DNA from 2 places in the Streptomyces canus genome. Region 2 is predicted to be linked to the other one. Evidence: riboswitches for the same ligand, from Rfam matches in the RefSeq annotation. Region 2 holds a riboswitch; the other holds the start of a gene.
The links. Region 2 has a riboswitch for S-adenosylmethionine ahead of OG841_RS33860 (aminotransferase class V-fold PLP-dependent enzyme). Riboswitches for the same ligand answer to the same signal wherever they lie in the genome.

Region 1: another riboswitch for S-adenosylmethionine. It lies ahead of thrC (threonine synthase); the one in region 2 lies ahead of OG841_RS33860 (aminotransferase class V-fold PLP-dependent enzyme).

Annotation. Positions count from the first base shown of each region.
Region 1 is NZ_CP107989.1:5,600,855-5,604,570, reverse strand. Features, by position in the region: gene OG841_RS25640 (ubiquitin-like small modifier protein 1) at 395-670, opposite strand; gene thrC (threonine synthase) at 715-1,998, opposite strand; SAM riboswitch class I at 2,016-2,174, opposite strand; gene OG841_RS25630 (glucosyl-3-phosphoglycerate synthase) at 2,312-3,256, shown strand; gene OG841_RS25625 (alpha,alpha-trehalose-phosphate synthase (UDP-forming)) at 3,352-3,716, shown strand, end outside.
Region 2 is NZ_CP107989.1:7,411,654-7,415,369, forward strand. Features, by position in the region: gene qcrB (cytochrome bc1 complex cytochrome b subunit) at 1-469, shown strand, start outside; gene trpD (anthranilate phosphoribosyltransferase) at 687-1,751, shown strand; SAM riboswitch class IV at 1,823-1,939, shown strand; gene OG841_RS33860 (aminotransferase class V-fold PLP-dependent enzyme) at 2,060-3,421, shown strand; gene OG841_RS33865 (serine/threonine-protein kinase) at 3,489-3,716, shown strand, end outside.

The DNA.
Region 1 (3,716 bases), 1.8 Mb from region 2:
CCGGGTCAGACCTCACCCCCCACATGGTTGGGGGCGTGCGCCGGAACGCGTCGACCGCGGCTGAATGTATCTGTCCAACTGCCGTCTGCAACAGGTCAATCGGACGAGAATTCTGGACGGAAGGGGTCCGGAATGTAGCGAGAATTCGCCTGAATTCGGGGCAAGTCGGGCCCCATAAAAGACACATAAGGCACTTAAGACGCGCACACTTTGGCTACTTCTCATCGCATGTGGAGCGAGAACTCATATGCACGCGGCAAGAAAAAAGCCGCCGCTTCCCCAACTGTACCGCGCTCAACCATAGAGAATTGCCCCCTCCGCTTCTCTCGCGGAGGGGGCAATCGGATGAACACTCGGTAATTACCGTTACCGAAGGTAATGACCAGTCATACGGTCACCCTCCGGCGACGGCCGGAATGATCGAGACGCCGGCCCCGTCGGGCGTCGCCGTCTCCAGCCCCTGCTCGAACCGCACATCGTCGTCATTGACGTACACATTGACGAACCGCCGCAGCTTGCCCTGGTCGTCGAGAACGCGCGCGGCGATACCGGTGTGGTTCTTCTCCAGATCGGCGATGACATCGGCGAGGGTCGCACCCTCGGCCTGCACCTCGGCCTGCCCGCCGGTGTAGGTGCGCAGGATGGTGGGGATTCGGACGGAAACGCTCATGTTTCAGGACCTCCGGTCGGGGTGAGGGCTTTCAGGGGCGGCGACTACGCGAGGCCGGCCTCGCGGAACGAATCCAGGTTGGGGCGGATCGTGGCGGTGAGACCCGTACCCGCCACCGCGTCCAGCGTCTTCAGACCGTCACCGGTGTTCAGCACGACGGTCGTCAGCGAGGGATCCAGCAGACCGTTCTCGATCAGCTTCTTCGCCACGCCGACGGTCACGCCACCGGCGGTCTCCGCGAAGATCCCCTCGGTCCGCGCGAGCAGCTTGATCGCGTCGACGACCTGCTCGTCGTTCACGTCCTCCACCGCACCGCCGGTACGACGCGCGATGTCCAGCACATACGGACCGTCCGCCGGGTTCCCGATCGCCAGGGACTTGGCGATGGTGTTCGGCTTCTGGGGCCGGACCACGTCGTGGCCCGCCTTGTACGCGACCGACACCGGCGAGCACCCCTCGGCCTGCGCGCCGAAGATCTTGTACGGCTTGTCCTCGACGAGCCCGAGCTTGATCAGCTCCTGCAGACCCTTGTCGATCTTCGTGAGCTGCGAGCCGGAGGCGATCGGCACGACCAGCTGGTCCGGGAGCTGCCAGCCGAGCTGCTCGCAGATCTCGTACGCCAGGGTCTTGGACCCCTCCGCGTAGTACGGCCGCAGGTTGACGTTGACGAAGCCCCAGCCCTCGCCGGCCGGGTCGCCGATCAGCTCGGAGCAGAAGCGGTTCACGTCGTCGTAGTTGCCCTCGATGCCGACGAGCTCGCCGCCGTAGATCGCGGCCATGACGACCTTGCCCTGCTCCAGGTCGTGCGGGATGAACACGCAGGAACGGAACCCGGCCCGGGCCGCGGCGGCACCCACGGCGCCGGCGAGGTTGCCGGTGGAGGAGCAGGAGAGGGTGGTGAAGTCGAAGGCGCGAGCGGCCTCGATGGCCTGCGCGACGACCCGGTCCTTGAAGGAGTGCGTCGGGTTGCCGGAGTCGTCCTTCACGAAGAGCTTGCCGGCGTCGACACCCAGCTCGCGCGCGAGGTTGTCGGCCTTGACGAGCTTGGTCCAGCCGGGGTTGATGTTCGGCTTGTCCGCCACGTCCGCGGGGACGGGCAGCAGCGGGGCGTAGCGCCAGATGTTCGCGGGTCCCGCCTCGATCTGCTTGCGGAGCTCCTCGGTGTCGTAGGCCGAGAAGTCGTACGCGATCTCGAGCGGGCCGAAACACTCCTCGCAGGCGAAGACCGGGCCGAGCGGGACGCGGTGGCCGCATTCGCGGCAGCTCAGCGCCGCGGCGGGACCCAGATCGACGGAGTTCGTGGTGCTTGCAACAGTCTGCGCAGCCATGGAGGCGAGGCCCTTTCTCCTCATCTTCCTCACGACGCATCTCGCCGTGAGACGGATTTGGCACCTTCCCGAGCCGGGAGCCTCGCGGAAACGATCGTCAGCGATCGCTACGAGAACCGACTGGAGGGTTGCCGGGGCTTCATCGGGCCGTATCCCTCTGCCCCTCTGGATGAGCGGTATGAAGTTGTGAACGGCGGGCCACCCAGGACATGCGATGGTCATCCGCGTTGTTCAAGACTGTAACCGACGGCCAGGACAGTTGAGAGAGACGTCCGAACCGCGAGATGGATCAAAGGCAGAGGAGCCGCGCACTGTGCTGAACGAAGTCGAGCGCTGGCTGGCCACGCGTTCCTGGTCCGTGACCGATCGCCCGCTGCACAGGATCATGGCGGCGAAGCGGGGCACGGGCCGGACGGTCAGTGTTGTCCTGCCCGCGCTCAACGAGGAGGAGACGGTCGGTGACATCGTCGCCGTGATCCGTCATGACCTCATGCAGCAGGTCCCGCTCGTCGACGAGATCGTCGTCGTCGACTCGGGATCGACCGACCGCACCTCCGAGGTCGCCGCCGCGGCCGGTGCGCGGGTCGTCCACCGCGACGACATCCTCCCGCGCATACCCGCCGTGCCCGGCAAGGGCGAGGTCCTGTGGCGCTCCCTGCTCGCCACCTCGGGGGACATCGTCTGTTTCATCGACGCCGACCTGAAGGAGTTCTCCTCGGACTTCGTCTCCGGCATCGTCGGACCGCTGCTCACCGACCCCGAGGTCGACCTGGTCAAGGGCATGTACGACCGCCCCCTGGGCGGCGCCGCAGGGCAGGGCGGCCGGGTCACCGAGCTCATGGCGCGTCCGCTGCTGAACATGCACTGGCCGCAGCTGGCCGGTTTCGTGCAGCCGCTGGGCGGCGAGTACGCGGCCCGGCGCTCGTTGCTGGAACAGCTCCCGTTCCCCGTCGGCTACGGCGTCGAACTGGGCATGCTGGTCGACGCCCTGCACCTGGTGGGCCTGGACGCGCTCGCCCAGGTCGACGTCGGAGTGCGCAAGCACCGTCACCAGGACGGCCAGGCCCTGGGCCGGATGTCCGCCGCGATCTACCGCACCGCCCAGCTGAGGCTGGCCCGCGGCCATATGATCCGGCCCTCCCTCACCCAGTTCGAGCGGGGCCGCGACGGCTTCGAGCCGCGTACGTACTCCGTGGACACGGAGGAGCGGCCGCCGATGGTGGAGATCGCGGAGTACGCGGAGCGTAGGGTCGCGTGACGGACCGGGTGACAGAACGGGGCGTTCCGTATACGTCCGCGCACTGAGCGCAACCGTACGTTTGAGCGTTTCCGGGCCGGGCTAGGTTGAGGCGTATGGCTTCCACGTCTTCCGTGCAGGGTGCTGCCCAGGTGCTGGTCGCGTCCAACCGCGGCCCGGTCTCGTACGAGGTCCAGGAGGACGGTTCGCTGAGCCCCAAACGGGGTGGCGGCGGACTGGTCTCGGGTCTTTCGGCGATCGGCCCGGAGGCGGGCGCGCTGTGGGTGTGCTCGGCGCTGTCCGACGGCGACCGCGAGGCGGTGCGACAGGGGGTCGGCGAGGACGGTGTCCGCATGCTCGCCGTACCGGCCGACGTGCACGCGGACGCGTACAACGGCATCGCGAACTCGGTCCTCTGGTTCGTCCACCATCTCCTCTACCAGACCCCGCTGGAGCCCTCCTTCGACGCGGACTTCCGGCG
Region 2 (3,716 bases):
CACCTGGTACATGGTGCTGCTGATCGGTGGTGGAAACGACCTCTGGGCCACCCACTTCCACCTGTCGATCAACGCCATCACCTGGTTCGTCCGGGTCGCGTTCTTCGTCGCCCCGGTCCTCGCGTTCATCGCCACCAAGCGGATCTGCCTCGGCCTCCAGCGCCGCGACAAGGACAAGGTGCTGCACGGCCGCGAGTCCGGCATCATCAAGCGCCTGCCGCACGGTGAGTTCATCGAGGTGCACGAGCCGCTCAGCCAGGAGCAGCTGCACACGCTCACGGCGCACGACCAGTACGAGCCGGCCGCGATCGGTGCCACGGTCGACGAGAACGGCGTCGAGCGCAAGGTGAAGGGCTCCCAGAAGCTGCGCGCCAAGCTGAGCGAGGCGTACTACGGCGAGGAGTCCCAGATCCCCAAGCCCACCGTCGAGGAGTACAAGGAGATCACGAGCGGCCACGGCCACCACTGATCGCTGCGCTCGCCACGCGCGGTAGAAGGGCCCGTCCGACACACTGGACGGGCCCTTTGCCATGCGCTGAGCGGCGGAGGTGGGGCGAAGTCCGGTACACGCGGTTGGGAGGGGGAGGAGACCGTGGGCCCCGTCCGAACGCCGGACGGGGCCCTTTGCCGTGCCCCGGGCTGGATAGGGTGGGAGCACATTGTTCTACGACATCTGGAGCGGCCCCATGAGCGCTGTGACCCCCGCTGGAGGCGACACCGCGGCGGGCCGTTCCTGGCCCGCTCTGCTCAACGGCCTGCTGGAGGGCCGTGACCTGTCCGCCGACGACACCGCGTGGGCGATGGACCTGATCATGCGCGGCGAGGCCACGGACGCGCAGATCGCCGGGTTCGCGGTGGCGCTGCGCGCCAAGGGCGAGACCGTCCAGGAGATCACCGGGCTGGTCCGGACGATGTACGAGCACGCGAACGTCATCGAGGTGCCGGGCCGGACCGTCGACATCGTCGGCACGGGCGGCGACGGCGCGAAGACGGTGAACATCTCCACGATGTCGGCGATCGTCATCGCCGGCACCGGCGCGAAGGTCGTCAAGCACGGCAATCGGGCCGCCTCCTCCGCGTCCGGCGCCTCGGACGTCCTGGAGAAGCTCGGCGTCAATCTGGAGCTGACGCCGAAGCGGGTGGCCGAGGTCGCCGAGGAGGCCGGGATCACCTTCTGCTTCGCGATCAAGTTCCATCCGGCGCTGCGTCATGTGGCCGCAGCGCGAGGGCAGTTGGGGATCCGGACCACCTTCAACGCGCTCGGTCCGCTGACCAACCCGGCCAAGGTGAAGGCGCAGGCCGTGGGCGTCGCCGACCCCCGCCTGGCACCGCTCATCGCCGGCGTCCTGGCCGAGCGGGGCAACTCCTCCCTCGTCTTCCGCGGCGACGACGGCTTCGACGAGCTGACCACGACGTCCACGTCCCGGGTGTGGGTCGTGCGCGACGGCAAGGTCACCGAGGAGAGCTTCGATCCGCGGCACGTCGGCCTCGAGCTGGTCCCGGTGGAGGCACTGCGGGGCGCGGATCCGTCGTACAACGCGGAGGTCGCGCGGCGGCTCCTGGACGGCGAGACGGGCCCCGTCCGGGACGCCGTACTGCTGAACTCGGCGGCGGCGCTGGTGGCGCTGGACCCGGGGTCGGGGACGCTGGCCGAGCAGATCGGCGCCGCCATGACCAAGGCCGCCGAGTCGATCGACTCCGGGTCCGCCAGGCGCACGCTGGATCGCTGGGTGGCCGCGAGCAACGCGTAGCGGGCAGCGCGGTCCCGTCATCCGGACACGGGTTGCGGGACCGCGATCACTTCACGTACGTTCCTGTACCAGGTCATGAGTGACAGTCATGAGGCCCCGGCCGACTGTCCGGCAACCCTCCGTCCGTGGCGGGGTGCCCCGGGTGAAGACCAGGCCGTAGGCAGCGAGGTCTACGGCAAGCGCGGGCCCCTCTCGAAACCAGGGGTCCTGGTCATTCGAGGGAGTCTTCCGTGAGCAAGCGAATGCGATAGGGCGCCGAGCCCCGCCTCCGCACACCCATCTCACCTTTCTTTTCACGGGAGTCCCCCATGTCTGTCTCCACCGTTGCCCCCGCCCGGACCATTTGTGACCATCTGCCCGTTCTGGGCCGGGATGTCACCGTCCCGCTCGTCACGGGCGGCGAGGTCACCTACGCGGCCCTCGACTACGCGGCCAGCGCCCCCGCCCTCCAGCGCGTCTGGGACGACGTGGCGGCCTACGCGCCCTACTACGGCAGCGTGCACCGCGGTGCCGGTTACCTCTCGCAGCTGTCGACCGACCTGTTCGAGAACGCCCGCAGGACCGTCACCGAGTTCCTCGACTGCCGGGACGACGACCAGCTGGTCTTCACCCGGTCGACCACCGACTCGCTCAACCTCCTCGCCGCCGCGCTCCCCGCCGACTGCCAGGTCTTCGTCTTCGAGACCGAGCACCACGCCTCGCTGCTGCCGTGGAAGGACGCCCGGGTCACCTACCTCGACGCCCCGCGCACCCCGCGGCAGGCCGTGGAGACGCTGGAGAAGGCCCTCGCCGACCGCGACCCCCAGGGCCCGGCCCTGGTGTGCGTCACCGGCGCCTCCAACGTCACCGGTGAGCTGTGGCCCGTACGGGAGCTTGCGGCAGCCGCTCACTCCCACGGCGCCCGCATCGTGCTCGACGCGGCCCAGCTGGCCCCGCACCACCCGTTGAGCGTCCGTGACCTCGATGTCGACTGGGTCGCCTTCTCCGGCCACAAGCTCTACGCCCCCTTCGGCTCGGGTGTCCTGGCCGGCCGCGCGGACTGGCTCCGGGCCGCCGACCCCTACCTCGCGGGCGGCGGCGCCAGCCGCAAGGTCACGCGGCGCGAGGACGGGGGAGTGGACGTGGAGTGGCACGAGAGCGCCGCCCGCCACGAGGCCGGCTCGCCGAACGTCATCGGCGCCTACTCCATCGCCTCCGCCTGCCGGGCCCTCACCGAGGCCGGCTTCGACACGCTGGTCGCCCGCGAGCAGCACCTGATCGAGAAGGTGAGGGCGGGCCTCGCCGAGGTCCCCGAGGTCCGCGTCCTCTCCCTCTTCGGTGACGACGCCCCCCGCGTCGGCGTGATCTCCTTCGTCGTCGAGGGCTGGAACAGCTCCCACTTCGCCGCGGCCCTCTCCGCCGAGTACGGCATCGGAGTCCGCGACGGCCTCTTCTGCGCCCACCCCCTCGTCCGCACCCTCCTCGGCAGCGACCCGCAGTCCCAGGGCGAGTGCGGCGCCCCCGAGGCCGCGCCCGGCGAGAAGTCCCTCAACGCGATCCGGGTGAGCTTCGGCGCGGGCACACCGGACGAGCACGTGGAGCGGTTCGTGAAGGCCGTGAAGGAACTGGTCGCGGACGGTGCGAAGTGGACGTACCGCACCGAGGACGGCCGCTGCGTCCCGGCCGTCTGACTTCTGACGTCCGGCGCGCGTATACGCTCCCCCTCAGCAGCCGTACGGAAAGCAGGGGGAGCACGGGGTGCAGGAGCTGCGCGAGACGGACCCGCGGACCATCGGGCCCTACGAGGTCCTGGGCAGACTCGGGTCCGGCGGCATGGGCGAGGTGTATCTCGCCGAGGCGCGGGGCGGGCTGCGACTGGCCGTGAAGGTCGTACGGGCCGAGCACGCCGAGGACCGCACCTTCCGTGCCCGGTTCCGGCACGAGGTGCGGGCCGCGCAGACCGTCGGCGGGGCGGGCACGTACACC